DNA from 3 places in the Paenibacillus sp. RU5M genome. Region 1 is predicted to be linked to each of the others. Evidence: riboswitches for the same ligand, from Rfam matches in the RefSeq annotation. Region 1 holds a riboswitch; each other region holds the start of a gene.
What was found. Region 1 has a riboswitch for cyclic di-AMP ahead of CRO25_RS13250 (hypothetical protein). Riboswitches for the same ligand answer to the same signal wherever they lie in the genome.
Positions count from the first base shown of each region.

Region 2: linked by a shared signal. The riboswitch ahead of CRO25_RS32525 (C40 family peptidase) and the one ahead of CRO25_RS13250 (hypothetical protein) in region 1 are both predicted to bind cyclic di-AMP.
Region 3: linked by a shared signal. The riboswitch ahead of CRO25_RS03465 (3D domain-containing protein) and the one ahead of CRO25_RS13250 (hypothetical protein) in region 1 are both predicted to bind cyclic di-AMP.

Region 1 covers NZ_OBQM01000003.1:587,142-592,564, forward strand. The annotation lists gene CRO25_RS13245 (glutathione peroxidase) at 1-400, opposite strand, end outside; cyclic di-AMP (ydaO/yuaA leader) riboswitch at 768-943, shown strand; gene CRO25_RS13250 (hypothetical protein) at 1,064-1,459, shown strand; gene CRO25_RS13255 (HAD family hydrolase) at 1,618-2,310, shown strand; gene CRO25_RS13260 (Nramp family divalent metal transporter) at 2,451-3,746, opposite strand; gene CRO25_RS13265 (organic hydroperoxide resistance protein) at 4,193-4,612, shown strand; gene CRO25_RS13270 (zinc ribbon domain-containing protein) at 4,818-5,063, shown strand; gene CRO25_RS13275 (hypothetical protein) at 5,162-5,423, shown strand, end outside.
Region 2 covers NZ_OBQM01000025.1:18,132-23,554, forward strand. The annotation lists gene CRO25_RS32520 (GNAT family N-acetyltransferase) at 76-570, opposite strand; gene CRO25_RS32525 (C40 family peptidase) at 970-1,440, opposite strand; cyclic di-AMP (ydaO/yuaA leader) riboswitch at 1,444-1,581, opposite strand; gene CRO25_RS32530 (hypothetical protein) at 1,824-2,666, opposite strand; gene CRO25_RS32535 (M1 family metallopeptidase) at 2,677-4,668, opposite strand; gene CRO25_RS32540 (YwhD family protein) at 4,771-5,274, shown strand; gene CRO25_RS32545 (transglycosylase domain-containing protein) at 5,418-5,423, opposite strand, start outside.
Region 3 covers NZ_OBQM01000001.1:727,389-732,811, reverse strand. The annotation lists gene CRO25_RS03490 (DUF4178 domain-containing protein) at 9-515, opposite strand; gene CRO25_RS03485 (DUF350 domain-containing protein) at 539-940, opposite strand; gene CRO25_RS03480 (PspA/IM30 family protein) at 1,037-1,708, opposite strand; gene CRO25_RS03475 (hypothetical protein) at 1,838-2,182, opposite strand; gene CRO25_RS03470 (polysaccharide deacetylase family protein) at 2,332-3,120, shown strand; gene CRO25_RS03465 (3D domain-containing protein) at 3,253-3,921, opposite strand; cyclic di-AMP (ydaO/yuaA leader) riboswitch at 3,924-4,120, opposite strand; gene CRO25_RS03460 (amino acid ABC transporter ATP-binding protein) at 4,406-5,128, opposite strand; gene CRO25_RS03455 (ABC transporter substrate-binding protein/permease) at 5,115-5,423, opposite strand, start outside.

The sequences.
Region 1 (5,423 bases):
CGTTCTGATCCACAAGGAATTTGGTGAAGTTCCATTTGATGGCTTTGGAGCCGAGTACGCCTGGCGCTTCTTTGGTAAGGTGCTGGAAAAGAGGGTGAGCGCTTGAACCATTCACATCGATCTTCTCAAACATCGGGAAGCTAACACCATAGTTCATCTGGCAGAACTCGGCAATATCATCAGAAGAGCCTTTTTCCTGTGCAAACTGGTTGCTTGGAAAACCAAGAACTTCGAATGGGGAGTCTTTAAACTTATCCTGAAGCTCTTGCAGACCTTTGAATTGAGGTGTGAGGCCGCATTGGCTTGCTGTATTCACGATAAGCAGTACTTTGTCACGATAGTTGGACATTTCAACTTCCTGACCGCGAAGGGTGTTTACTTTGTAGTCGTAGACTGACATGAAAATCGCCTCCATTTCATATTCTTCTTTCTTCTATTATATTGATTACAATTAAATAATGCAAAATTAATATTGCTTTTTTAACTCAATTTGAAGCTGTCGTGTATGATCTGTGACTGATTTGCTACCTGAATTTCGCTAAAGAGAGAATTAGAGAGCTTTGATGAGATGGGTGGAGAATGGATACGTTGTAAGCGCTATTATTGATGTGAAATGGCAAAAATCCGTCGATTCGGTGATCTGCGCAGACTTTACACCAATATGGCACGGGTGTATGATTCATATCGTAATTCCAATTTAAATTAAATTTTACATGAAAAACGAAACAAACGATAATATCGCTCTGATTAATGATTATAAAAGAACGATGTTTTAATCGCTGAGTTTCCATTCATTCATGGGTGGGAAACGGGGGAACCAACAGGATGAACTGTCCAGGACAGTAGGCATCCATGGGGTGAATTTTCCGGTGACAGCCGGAAATAGGGCGACTCTCGCGCCCGAATCCGTCAGCTAACCTCGTAAGCGTTAAAGGGAGAGGCAACAAGCCGTACGCTGGTTCATAGTGTCTTTTTGCTATGGATTATTGAAGAAGCGTCCGGGAGGCCTTGGTCCCCCACGCTTCTTTTTTGTTGTCTTTTCACGCCAAGGGAGGAACGAATGATGGATAAAGAGATGATCTTAGTGACTGCTCCAAATGAAGCAGGACGTAAATTTATCAAATTGCTGATGTACAAAAAAATGCCGTTTGCCGTTCTGACCAACAGTGCAGGGGAAGAGCGCAGGCTCCGGAGGATTGGTGTGGAGCATGTCATTCGCATGAACACAGCTGCTGCTCAGAAATGGTTTTTGCCGCAAGGTAGTGTCGGCAATGTTTTTATTTTTGAAAATAGCCTAAACCTGACCTGTCGATATTTACAGATCTGCCGCTCCTGGACATCCAAGTCCCTGTGTGTCATTACGGAACAAAGCCACCCCAAAGGGATCTATCGGGGAATGGGAGCAGACCGTATTGTATATTCCTTGAATGGGGAAGTTGGGTTTCTACTGAATGGCTAGTGCTATTCCTGTGATTGATCCAGTGTCAGCTGCCTGTTATAATTGAAATCATAAATAAACGGAAACTTGAGGAGACTCATGCATGTTGGTGGGTCTTCTTTTTTATGGTTTGGGAAATAGGGATATGGATTTCCTGTGGCTAACGAGGAGGAATAGGCGTGCCGGATGTACGTGGAATACAATGGTTGTTCTTTGATGTGGGGGATACGCTCGTGGACGAATGGGAGCCGGTAGATGATATTATCGGTCAGTTCGTTCGTGAAGCTTGTGCGCTTGGTTATCAGGTGGAGATGCAGACGGTGCGAGAACTATTTGCCGCCTCCTACCGAAATTACGAGCAATGGCCGATGAAATTGGCTATTCGTACCCTTATCAGCGATGAGGGGCACCGGGAACAGATACAGGAGAAGCTGAAGTTCCGCAAAGAGCTTGAGCGCCCTTTTGCGTCAGCCGACGCTGTTCTCCAGACGTTGTCGCAACACTATAAGATTGGTATCATTGCCAATCAGAGTCCGGGGACGGAAAATCGGCTGGATAGCTACGGCTTGCGCAAGTATGTGGATGTGCTGGCCTGTTCGGCTGAAGAAGGAGTGTCCAAGCCTGATCCTGAATTGTATGCTGTAGCGTTGAAACAGGCGGGATGCAAACCTGAGGAAGCGGTCATGATCGGCGACAGGATTGATAATGATATTATTCCGGCTAAGAAGCTGGGTATGCACACGATCCGGATTTTGCAGGGTTATGGCAGATTCCAGCCGGAGCTTGCGGATGCAGAGCGTCCAGACTGGACTATTGAATCACTGGAGGAACTTCTTCCTTTGTTAATGGTAACTCAAAATTCAGACAACTAAATAAGAGCAGTATTTATGATCTATTCGGTATAATTAGGCTGCTGCTCTAACATATAAAAGGCTGATCGTCTCAAGGGGTACGTTACTTGAGTTGATCAGCCTTTTTGAGTTAGACAAAATACGGCGTAATTCCGTTTAACCTAGAACAACAGAATGGTCTGGATAATCAGATACACATTCAGGACAACGATAACTCCGGCAATGATCCAGGAGATGATTTTGAGCCACAGCTTGTTGGCAAAAGCCCCCATGCTTTTTTTGTCACTCGTAAACATTACCAGCGGAATGACGGCAAAGGGTAGCTGCAGAGACAGCACAACCTGGCTAAGAATCAACAGTTCTTCTGTTCCGTGCTCTCCAGCAATGGCTGTTACGATGACGGCCGGGATGATAGCGATCAGACGTGTAACCAGTCGACGAAGCCACGCTGGAATACGAATGTTCAGGAAGCCTTCCATTACAATCTGTCCGGACAACGTGCCGGTGAGTGTTGAGTTTTGGCCTGAAGCCAGCAGGGCTACACCGAACAGGATGCTGGCGATAGTGGTTCCCAGCAAAGGTGTCAACAGATGGTAAGCATCTGTAATTTCCGCCACCTGGGTCATACCCGCACTATGAAACACGGCAGCAGACACAATCAGGATGGCTGCATTAATGAACAGAGCTAGCGTTAAAGCGATGGTTGAATCCATGGTGGAATACAGAATCGCTTCTTTTTTTCCTTTTGGCGTCTGTTCAATCTGACGGGTCTGCACAATGGAAGAATGCAGATACAGATTATGGGGCATCACGGTTGCACCGATAATCCCGATGGCGATGTAGAGCATAGCCGGATTTTGCAAAATCTCGACATTCGGTACGAAACCATGCATGACGCCACCCATATCTGGTTTAGCGAGAAACAGGTCAATCCCGAAGCAGAGGGCGATGGTAGCCATTAGTACAATTACGAGGGATTCCAATGCGCGAAAACCTTTATTTTGCAGCAAAAGAATGACCAGTACATCGACAGCGGTAATAATGACGCCGTATAACATGGGGATGTTAAACAGCAGCTTGAGCGCGATGGCTGAACCAATAACCTCGGCAAGGTCAGTGGCTGCAATCGCAAGCTCACACAAAATCCATAATACGATCACAACAGGCATGCTGAATCGTTCGCGGCAGGCTTGCGCCAAATCCCGTCCTGTGACAATCCCGAGCTTGCCAGCGAGAGACTGTAACACAACAGCCATTAAGTTCGAAATCAGAATAACGGACAATAACGTATAACCGAATTGTGAACCACCCGCAATATCCGTTGCCCAGTTCCCGGGATCCATATATCCAACGGCAACGAGGTAACCCGGTCCAACAAAAGCAAGGAACTTTTTCCACCAAGCAGCGTTCTGAGGCACCTTCATGGAGCTGTGGGCTTCCCCGAGAGATGGGGCCATGCCCGCAGCCAATGGCTCATTTGAAGGAGTGTTGAACGGATTTTTTTTACTCATAATATAATCACCCGACTTTGAAGTATTGATATTCTATATGAAGAGGAACGGTGTCATTCCTTTGATTAAATTGGAACATTGAAACCAAAATCTTAAAAGCGTAATTAAACGACTTCACATATGTCTAAACGTTTATGTTGATACTTACATTGTACTCCTTCAATTATTTTTGTCTAGTGCAACTTTTGTGTATGAGGACAAAATTTACCGGAGAGTGAATTGTGCCTTAGTATATTACCCAACCCTGGATAAATTACCTGTGTTCATCCCCAATGCATGAAAAAGATAAAGATGTAAAAGCTGAATAAGGAGCAACAACGTTTCAAAATGAGCCAGAAGTTTAAATTGAATTGTAGGCAACAAAAAACTTAAAGGTGAAGGAGAGATTCTTAATGGAAGCTTTATATACAGCAACAGCGACAGTTAAAGGTGGACGTACAGGTTCGGTGGCTTCTTCGGATGGCGTGCTCAAGCATGATCTGAAAATGCCAAAAGAACTTGGAGGCTCCGGTGGTGAAGGAACCAATCCTGAGCAGCTCTTTGCAGCGGGATACGGTGCATGTTATGAAAGTGCTCTTGCCAATGTGGCACGCAAAGCAGGCGTGAAATTGGAGAATGTGGTGGTCACAAGTAATGTATCCATCGGCAAAGATCCGGCAGATGATGGTTTCCAACTGTCTGTACGTTTGGATGTGAGCATGCCTGGCGTGGATCACAGTCAAGCAGAGGATCTTGCACGCAAGGCACATGATTTCTGTCCTTACTCCAAAGCAACACGCGGCAATATTGATGTGGTACTTAATGTAGTTTAAGACCTGACTCGTAGGAGTAAAGGGAACATATAGAGCAGGGTATCTTTGGATACCTGATGTTCGAGTACAAGACCCTGCTGGCCTTCGGCAGGGTTTTGTATTTTATAATACAGATGAGATGCAGGAGATTGCATGTTGAACAGCGTACTATTTTACATAATCTACTCTTGCTTGAAGTCATACATTCGAATAAGGGGGAACGACAATGAGTATTGAAGAGATGATAGAACGACGATTTGTATGTACCAAATGCAGGGGTACGGATTGCAATATTAAGGAAGTATCCATGTCAGGAGCAGGACTTAGCAAAATGTTTGATATTCAGCACAATCATTATCTCTTCGTCGCCTGTTCTTCCTGTGGATATGTAGAAGTATTCGATCCGGATGTGTTGAAAGGGAAAAAACAGGGTCAGGTGGGTACCATTCTTGATATTCTATTTGGTGGGTAAATGTGCGTGAGTTGACATCGAACTAAAATTTCTTTAATATGATTTAGTACTAAGAAGTGTCAATGCATGAACCAAATTTGAATTAACAGGTGATATCCATGTCTTATAGACCGCGTATTGCAAATTTAGAATTAGCTAGTGGCAACAAGGAAGACGGATTGTATGAATTTAAAATGAAATTGGTAGACGGTACACAATGCCGTGTATTCTACTCCCATTCCCCGGAATGGAAGCTGACCAATATCAGCCGTCTACAGAAAACACCTTGTCCGGTATGTCGCAAAGATTTCATTTGCAAATGCATGGACCAGTGGGCTGGTGACCTGCACCAACAGATGATCGACGACCAATGGATGGAAA
Region 2 (5,423 bases), on a different contig from region 1:
CATCATAGCATTTTGTGGTAATTTTTTGAACTAATCACATAACCGGGAACTTTTTAGGGTGATTTCAAGCCCTATTTATTCGCGTGGACCTTCATAGACCATACAGTAAAAAGGTTTCAAACCGCTCGGTGTCTGTCGTTCGTATGTATCCTGCGTAACAAATCCGACTTTTAGATAGACGCGAATGGCCCGGTCATTCCAGGTCAGAACTTCCAGATCAATTTCGTTTGTAGGGTTCCGGCGAATGGCTTCCTGCACAATGGCCGAGACAAAAGCCGTCCCTTGTCCATGACCACATCGATCGGGGTGCATGCCAAGCCCAATGCGGGTGACACCTTCAAGCGGGAAGTATTGAGCAAAACCGCAAATCTGCTGATCCTCTCCCAGCACCACCGCATATTGTTCTTTCCGTAGCTTGGGATCGCCGAATTCCACTTCAAGTGCTTTCATCTGCTCCCAGGGCAGCCAGCTATAAATATTATAAGGCGGGTCATACTGCCAATCGCAGATTAGTTCCGCGTGTTCTTCTTGCATGGGCACAACGTGAAACGTCACAGGGGCTTCATCCATACAACTGCACGCTCCTCTCATTGTGAACAAGCTATAATGATTTTGATTTGTCCATATACATATACATATGTCATTCCATATCTAAGCTTGTTTTCACTCTACAAAAGAGGCGTTCATTTGGCAAGTCCTCGTTTTTGAAAAAAAGTGAAACAAAAGTTCCGGTAATTTCGTTTATATTATAGTGGGATGGGTAAAAACATTATAAGAGCACGGGCGAAGCAATGAAAAATAGCTTTAAAAAAAGTTAAAATTAGGTTTGATAGCTATCCCGAATATGTTAAGGAAACGAAGCACAAAAAAACCGCCGGATAACATTCCTGCGGAGAATGTACCAGACGGTTCTATTATGCTTCGTTACAGTAAAGTTATTGTTACAGCATGACGTTGCTCGGCTTGTCCCTATTCAATGGCCAATGTCTCATATGCGTCCGTGCTCATAATACGTTTAGCGCCAACATAGCGGTTGGCCCAATAGCTTTCGCTTAATTCGCTAATTGTAACTCCTTTGGAAGAAGAGGAGTGTGCAAACTTCCCATTCCCTACAAAGATCCCTACGTGCGAGACACCTTTGCCCGTTGTATTGAAGAATACCAGATCACCTGGTCTCATTTCCATCCGGGATACCGAATCACCCATGTCGAATTGTGAACTCGATTGGCGAGCCAGATCAATGCCCAGCTTGTCGAATACATAACTTGTGAATCCAGAGCAGTCAAAGCCGTTAAGCGTTGTTCCTCCGCTTTTGTATGTAGTCCCCATTGCTGAATCAATAACTTGGTCCATTTTCGAATCTGCGAATGCGCTGCCTGCTCCAAGCGATAATGCGAATGTGAGGCTGAGTACAGCTGCGGTTAATTTCTTCTTAAACAAGAGATATACCCCTTCCAATGCCTGCGAGGTTAGCTTAAGGATTCGGTTGAAGGTCCCCTATGATCCCTCTGTTGCAAGATCAATTCACCCATAACTGGTTCCCCCGCTTCCCAGGTGCTAGGAATTTGGCTATGCTAGTTATGCACCTGCGAAATCAAGAAATGACGATTAAATTTTAAGTAGTTACAAATATGAAGGTAAAGATTACAAAGTTGTTACTAAAAACTCACTGCGATTATTGTAACAGAGGTATATCACTTTGGCAACGTTTAACAACAAAATTAACAAAAAAAACCTCGACCTTTGACGGGGAAAGGTCGAGGTTTGCTTGTTTAACGGCATTTGAAGAATACAACTTTACATAGAGATGGTAACCGTTTAATTTAATCTTTGACCGAGTTGGACTGCCATAGGCGGAAATGGGCACATATTTTCCACAGGCTCAGCAAGCACCGGGCAAGTGGATACGTTTGTTGTAGTATAAGACCAGTTAAGCCGGTTAGTAACCATGAAGCTGAAGTAAAGGCACCAAAGACCAGCAGATGAAGGCCGCCCAGCAGGACAGCAATGCCGATTAGAGTGATGACTTGGCGTAGTGCAATCCATATAGCTTGAAACGTACCACGTGCTCCGCCTTCCCCATCGGGAGCTGAGATACCAAACTGCATGTACAGTAGGACATGATGGATAACCCACCCGTATACAATCCAACCAGCAACATAGGGAATACCAGGCAAGAGCAGATGGAGGGAATGAAAACCTTCCATAAAGATGGAATAGAGCTTTGGCGCGAGCCAATAAGCGGGTAGCAGCAGTAATATAGTCCGAATGGTGTGGAGCAACAGCATCGGTTTCCATAAATTTTTGATACCGCGAATGAATGGAATGCGCTCTTCCGAATGGTTATAATGCTGGAGCGAGTAGAGCAGCCCTGCCTGAATGAGTGGGCTAATCAGAATCCGTATCAGCAGCATAGTCCCTAAAATCCATAAATAGCGGTGAACCTCCGGATTCGTTGTCAGACCGAGTTGGCTCTCCATTTTAAATAAAATCGTACTGAGTTCCCCTGTATCAGGGTCAGGATAACGCAGGAGCAGCGGAACCACAGCTGACTGCACCATCCGATAAAGAAAGTATCCCCATACTAATTGATAGAGAAATAAGAGTGCCGCAATGAACATATGCTGACGGACGAGAAACCAGCCTTCACGTATTTTCGATTTCACTGTATCCACCTCACCATGACAGACTTCCGAATATGGCTTCTATAATTTTGGTTGCGCTCATGCTCCAGCGGGATTTAGTTGGCTCGTCCAGTCCGGCTTTCAGAAAATTGTTCATATGATGGTTCTCCAGCACAATCGTGTACAGCGGATCAGTCATAGCCCAGGAAACAGGGGAAGTATAGGTCAGTTTGTAGGTAATGCGCTCCTCGCTGCCATCCCATTCTTTCGTCATGGTTTTCCCGTCTTCGAACATAATTCGAACAGGAACCTTCTTATATTCACTCCCTTTTTTCTGCAATGTAACCGATGACTCGTACAACGTTTGACCGCCTTTCAGGATAGGATTGATTGCGATCTTTTCCACTGCAAAGTCAGCCATGCCATCCCCGTATACATACTGATTAAAATAATCGGTCCAGGATGTACGCGTCACTTGTTCCACGACCTTTTGAAAATCAGACGAAGTAGGGTGTTTGAAGCGGTATTTATTCACATAGGTCGAGAGAATACGCTCCATCGTTTTAGCACCAACCTGTTGTTCTATTCCAAGTAATACAAGCTTGCCTCGTGTGTATACGTTTGCTGCATATTGATTCTGGGAATCAAACTTCCAGGAGTCCTGTGTCAGTGAAGCTGGAGAAGTAATGAGACCAGCTTGTACGGGTAGATTCGGGATAAGTCCGTATTCCTGTTCCATTACTTTGTCTTCTGCATAGGAGGTGAATCCTTCGTCCAGCCAAGCCTCTTCAAATTCATTACTCGCGACCATGCCGTAAAAATACTGATGCCCAATCTCATGCACAACCGTGCGTTCCAGATCGTATCCAGGAGCAGAATCATCTGCACCGAAGGCGGTGACCAAGGTAGGGTATTCCATTCCCCCTGCGCCATTCCCTGATTTGGGCGGGACAACGATGGACAGTGTGGAATACGGATAAGGGCCAAACCACTTGCTATAATTGGATAGCGCTGCTTTGGCGGCGTAGAAATAACGATCCTTCAGATCCTCATGAGCAGGGTCGAGATACAGCTTGATTCGTACGCCTGGCACATTGGGAGCAGAGAAGGGTTCTTCTGCATAAACAAAATCAGGAGAGGCTGACCAGGCAAAATCATGCACATCATCGGCATAGAACTGATATACTTTTTCGCCGTTCTTCACAACCGCTTGCTGGGTTGGGAATCCAGTAGCAGCTACTTTGTATGTTTCCGGTACCCGAATACGCACACTATAGATACCGAAATCGGCGTAAAACTCTGAATTACCGTGATACTGATGCAGATTCCAGCCTTCGGTCGTTTGACCTCGTGTGCCTACTGGCTCATATACGCTAAGTTTAGGGAACCACTGACCTGCCATAACGAAATTATCTGCTGTTCCCATGCGGGCAAAAATTTTCGGTAGCTTGACCTCAAATCGGGTGTGAAGCGTGATGCTTTCACCGCCTTTAACGGGTTTGGGCAGCCGTACCTTAATGAGGCTAGTATCTTTCATGTTTCCGTCATCCGGTTGCACATACTGCATCCGATGTAAGAGAGAAAGCCCATCCTCTGTTTTCATTTCTGTAATATGCATGGAACCGTAACCGTTCGTGGGCATGACATCACCTCGAAGTTTCCCACCGGATTCTTTCATAAAAGTGGTGTCGGCAGAAGAGAAGGCATTGGGATACATGTGAAAATAAAGCTCGCTGACGGTTTTCTTACCTGGATGTGTCCAGGTGATCGTCTGAGTCCCTTGCAGTACATTCCCGTCTACCAGCTTCACATCCATGTGATATTCCACTACGCGGTTGCTGAACACTTCAGCGGTAGGTGTCTGTATACTTTCCGGAGATGTTTGGGTTTTGACGGGTGCCGTAGGCTTGCCCGATTCCGGGGCGAGCGCAGGCAAGTCAGATTGAATGGAGCGTGTGGAGCCCAGACCAAGCCATATCCCCCCGGCAACTACACACAGGGCTATAATTGCGGTGAGCCAGCTCTTGGCGCGTCGTGGAATCATCGTTAAATACCTCCCGTTGACAAGCATCTACAGCATGTATATGTTTGCATTGGGGCGATTATTAGTTAAAATATTTGTATCAACCCTTGGAGGCTATAAAACATGGACCAAAACGAGCAGAACGGCAAAAAACAGATTGCCTTGAATATCGTTAGTGCAAAGAGCAAACACAAAGGTTTCGGTGCAGGCTCCATTGATCTGAATAACCTTTCCCCCGTTATTATTGATAACGGTGAAGCAAAGATTGATGTGGGCGCGATGCATGCGAAGAGCAAAGTGGAGCGCAATATCAAGTTCTCGACTAATCGTGAGGATGTGCCCAATGGACGCCAAGTATGGCTGGTATGGGTAGCTGTGGACCGTAACGAACAGGGGCAGTTCTATGGTGGAGCAACTGCGTGTGAGATGTGGATTGATACAGAAGCGCGTCGTGGATGGAAACTGCTGGCCGATCATGTGAATCGCATGGATTATGCCATGAAGCGCCGGTTCATGCTGGATGATCTTGGACCTGAGGATCGCGCGGCACTCAAGACGTTGCTGACTACGCATAACGAAGAATGGTGGAACGCTTCTCCGGATGAATTGAAAGAAGCGCTTGCCTAATTAATGAATGTTTCAAGCTGTTCAAAAAGAAGAAGCAAAAGCCCCGTGACCGAGATGATCGGTTCGGGGCTTTTGCTTTTATGCTAAATTGAATTTTACGGGTGATGACGCAATTACGTCATTACGTATTTACGTCACTTTGGTTATTC
Region 3 (5,423 bases), on a different contig from region 1:
AACCTCTCCTAGCTCGAACGAATCACTTTGATATCCGCAGGAAGAATGGACTCACCCTCATACAGCGTAAATCTTCTGTCTTGCCACTCCACACGCAAAAGCATGTTATCATCAGACTGATATTGCCATACTAATTGTTCCCCAGCCTGACCATAGGGTGTCCTGCCTGCAGTGGTTACCATTCCTCCGTATTCTTCCTCCAGATGATACGCACGTCCATCCAGATCCAGCAATGTGGGCACCTCATCCGGTGCATCGAGACGGCCATCAATGGGTGTATAGAGGGCATACCGGGTCATTTCCCGTTCTTCAATATGCAAATGTCGGATTGCCGTACCATCCTGCAACGTGAGGACAGCCGCATTCCGTGCTCGATGATGTACCCGCCCAACCACTTCATAGGTGACCAGCGAAACCTCACAGATATCACCTGGTGCCAGCTGAAGCATTGTTTTCTCTGCCTTAGGCGGTTCAGGTTTGGCCATTATTCCTTTAATCCGTTTCCACACACTCATGCCCATTACTCCTGTTCTTTATCTTATAAACAAGCTGCAATAATTAATGCGCCCACGATATGTAGTGCACCCGAGAACAAACCGTAACCTGTCTTGCCCTGCTGTATTCCCGTATCCAGATCCAGGTTGGCCCATCTCCGAATCATAAAGTGAACCACACTCTCCAGAATTAGCAAAATGATAAATGAAACAACGGATACCAGCAACGCTTCTCCAAGATGACCCGCTGTCGAAATGGAGGTGGCGAGTACATATCCCTGAGCAAACAGCTTCATAACCATACGTGTTGTAACGGCCATATTGCCTGCCTTCACTTCGGCAAAATCCTTATACTTCGTGAACAAAGAATCCACATACATTAAGACAAACAGCAAAACCGAACCCGATAACGTCCAGACCAGCATTGCCAAAATGTTCAAATCCATTTACATAGCCCCCACATCTCAACATGAACCGCAATTAAAAGCGAAGGAGAAACGCTGGTCTCTCCTCCGCTGGTGCCCCTGCTTGCTTACAAGGTTTTAGTTCTTATTTTCGTATTGCTTCATCAGTGCTGCCAGTTCATCCTCAACAGCCTGATCTTTGCCCAGCTTCTCAAACTCATCATCCAGCGATTTTCCTTTGGACGACATCTCATTGCTGGCTTCGGCCTGTGCTTCCATCTGCATCATTTTTTCTTCCATACGCTTCATGCCGGCACTTGCAGTGTCGGAGCCAAATCCGTTCAGCGCCTTGTTGATTTCGGTTTGAGCTTTTGCAGCGTTGTAGCGCGCAACCAATGTTTCACGTTTGTTTTTCATTTGCGTCAATTGTTTGCGCATTTCGTCCAGCTTGCCACGAAGGTTATCGGCAGAAGCCTTGTTTTGATCGTAGCTTGTTTTGTATTCGGCCATCTTCTCTTCAGCGACTTTTTTCTCTTCCAGTGCCCGACGGGCCAAATCCATATTCTGTGCACGCGCTGCTGTATGTGCTTGCTCCTCACGTTTCTTCACGAGAGCTTCCTGTTCTTCGAACAGCTGCTTGAATTTCTTCTCAATAGCGATCTGTGCAGCAACAGCTTTCTCCGCATCTTCCAGATCTTCCTGCATATCTCGGATATATTGATCCGTCATCTTGATCGGATCTTCTGCCTTGTCAATAATAGAGTTAATGTTAGACATCGTTAAATCGCGCAATCGTTTGAAAATGGACATTATGGTATTCCTCCTAGTCGATAGTTCATCCTTGTATATAAACATACATACGTGGCAATGTTCTACTCGTTTCAATTTTAACAAAAAAAATCATAAAAAACGATTTTAGCCTACTTAGCGTCCATCGAACTATTGAATCAGTTGACTAGTTTGGCAGAGCTCTTCATCAAGCAGCTTCTCTGCAGTCTGTACAATCTCATCAATCTGCATGCGCGTAATTGCATCAAAGTGAATCCCCATAATCACGGTCACGGTTACTTTTAAATGTAGGGCGGCCTTACGTGCGAGCCTTTCACACAGCTCTTGCTCTTTATGCCCCGGAATATGCATCGTAGCCCCGCTTACCCGCTCACGGTCCGGATAAAATGTCGCTACTGCTCCAATATGTGATCTGCCTCCAGTTACCATAAACACCTTGTCTTCCCCTGCCTCAATCACCTGTAAACGAACGGAATTTAAGTCGTATGTACTCATCCTGCTCCACCTGTCCTTTTCTATATATATATGGTGGAATTATGGCTCCGATTTAATAAATCAGCAATGAAACATCTCACATTATGCATAAATACGGATGGCCCCGGGCATACCAAAGAGAACGCAATTTGGGAAAAGGAGGCACTAACATGCGTATACGCCTCATAATGTTATCCATCATGGTCATTCTTCTGGGAGGAAGTTACGCTCCTGCTCAGTTATGGGCTTCTTCAAGCCCGCAAACCGAACCTGCTTCGAAGTCTGATTCTTCCGAAGAAGAACAGTTGACTCTGGGACAGCTCAGACAGAAATATGCGGATACGTTCAAAACCAATGGCCCCTCAACAAAAAAGGTCGCTCTGACTTTTGATGACGTACCTGATCCACGGTTCACCCCGCAGGTGTTGGATATTCTAAAAAAATACAAGGTGCGGGCTACGTTTTTCATTGTGGGACATCGCGCTGAGAAACATCCGGATTTAGTGAAACGCATGGTAAAGGAAGGGCATATTGTTGGCAATCACAGCTACAATCACCCGGAGTTCAGTAAGCTGTCTATGAATGCATTTCGCAAACAAATCTTACATACCGGGGATATTATTCGGAATCTGGCGGGCTACACTCCCAAAATGATTCGTCCACCTTATGGCGACATTAATGAGCAACAGCTGCAATGGGCGGCCAAACAACATTACAGCATTGTGAATTGGAACGTCGATTCCCTGGACTGGAAGGGCCTCTCCAAAGAGGAAGTCAAACAAAACATCCTGTCGGCCGTTAAACCAGGTTCCATTGTTCTGCAACATGCAGGAGGCGGTGTCGGATCGAAGCTGAGTGGTACCATCGAGGCGTTGCCTGAAGTTATCGAGGAATTGCGAAACCGCGGGTACGAGCTGGTGACTTTGGACGAAATGCTGGAACTGCCAAAGGGTAAATAGATTTAGAATACGGCAGTCGGATATTCAAAAGGGTGTCCTTCATTCACATTATCGTGATTGGAGAACACCCTTTATTGTTTAATTTAGATTTAGTTGGAGTCACATATGATGATGTGCAGCTACGCTTTGATTTTATTTCAAAATGTAAAGTTCAACATCCTGAATACCAAATGTGCTCACGGATTGCTTGCTGCCAGGAATAAAGATATCGATCTTGTGACCTTTAATGGCACTACCCACATCACGAGCCGTTGCTACAAATGCCTGTTTTGGCAGTCCTGGATGTGTATGACCTGTCACCAGTACCTTTGTACCCAATGGAATGATACTTGGGTCTACTGCAATGGTACCCAATTCAAGCGGATTACCGAAGTAATCCACGGCACCCCATCCTCCATTTTCGGAAGCGTCTGCGGAGTATGCTGTTGCTTTGACGTCGACAGCTTTGCTGTAATCAAACGTTTTACCCCAGGCTTGTACAACTTTACTATCTGCATTAACGTCAAGGCTTGCGGCAGTTACCGTTTTGGCCTCCGTTTTAGCTGCTGCAGCAGAAGCTGTGTTCGTTGTTTTACCAGGGATCGTAATTTTCAAACCACCATAAATGTTGTAAGCTGAAATGTCATTGTTAGCTTTAATAAGAGCGTTAAGTCCAACTCCATATTGTTTGGATAAGGTGTAGAAGGTATCCCCCTCTTTGGCCACATGAACTGAATCAGCATGAGCCGGAACGGCCTGAATGAGCATTGCTGCTGTCAGCAAAGCTGTTGCTGTTTTGGCTATACGTTTCTTGTTAATCATGGTCTTCCTCCCTCATTATGCCTGCGAAGTTAGTTGTCGGATTCGGATGGAGGAAACCACCCTATAGGTTCAATTACATTAATAATTTATGTAGCCCTAATTCACCCCAAGCCGTGTGCAAATGATTCTTCCCCAAGCACACTCTGCATCGTTACATCCCCCACACTCCCAACTCCGGAAGTTTCGGCAGGAACAAATATATCACAACTTTGTAACCAAGAGTCGTAGTAAATGTTACCATCTGGCTAATTCACTTCAATATTTTTGCTGAATTCAAGCGACTTTTTCAAAAAAATGTCTATTTGAGCTTATATCGTTGATGACAGAAACGTTACTTTTTATGTAAATCCGTGCGTATTTACACGCAACAAAACAATCCCTGCCGGCAGGTCGCCGACAGGGATGTATGAGGGAATAAGAATTCTCATCCACAGTATATACTTTACATTTACATGCAATTAATCCTAATGATTACTCGGATGGATTAGAGCACTTTAGCAAGGAAGTCACGTGTACGTGCATGCTTGGGCTCACCAAACACTTCAGCAGGCGTTCCTTCTTCTACAATAACCCCGCCATCCATGAACAGGATGCGGTCCCCTACTTCGCGTGCGAAGCCCATCTCATGCGTTACAATAACCATAGTCATGCCGCCCTCTGCAAGCCGCTTCATGACATCCAGTACTTCACCGACCATTTCAGGGTCCAGTGCTGAAGTAGGCTCGTCAAACAGCATGACATGCGGCTGCATCGCAAGCGCTCTTGCAATAGCGATCCGTTGTTTCTGTCCACCGGACAGCTGATTTGGATAAGCGTCTTTTTTGTCAGACAGGCCCACCGTCTTCAGCAAATCTGCGCAGATTTGTTCCGCTTCCTGTGCAGATTGTTTTTTCACTTTAATGGGAGCAATCGTAATGTTCTGCTGCACCGTTTTGTGCGGGAACAGATTGAAATGCTGGAATACCATCCCCATTTTTTCACGAGTTGCATTAATGTTGTGTTTAGGGTCAGTGATCGAAACTCCCTCAAAGTCAATCTCACCGGAAGTAGGCTGCTCCAATAAGTTAAGACAGCGCAAAAAGGTACTTTTCCCCGATCCGGACGGACCGATGACCACGACAACCTCGCCTTTGCCAATTGTTACGTTAATGCCCTTGAGCACATCGTTATTTCCATATGATTTGTGTAATTGTCTAACGTCTATCACTTGCACTCAACTTCCTTTCCAGTCGACCCAGCAGCTTGGACAAAATGAACGTCAGCACAAAGTAAATGGCCGCTGCAATCAGGAATGGATTCATTCCTTGGTACGTAATGTTTTTGACTACACTTGCCTGGTACATAATGTCCACCATACCAATAACCGAGATGATGGAGGATTCCTTGATAATGGTCACGAATTCATTACCGATCGCCGGCAACACCGCTTTGAACGCTTGTGGAAGCACAATGAAGCGCATTGCCGCACCTCTACCCATTCCCAGGGAACGAGCTGCTTCCAA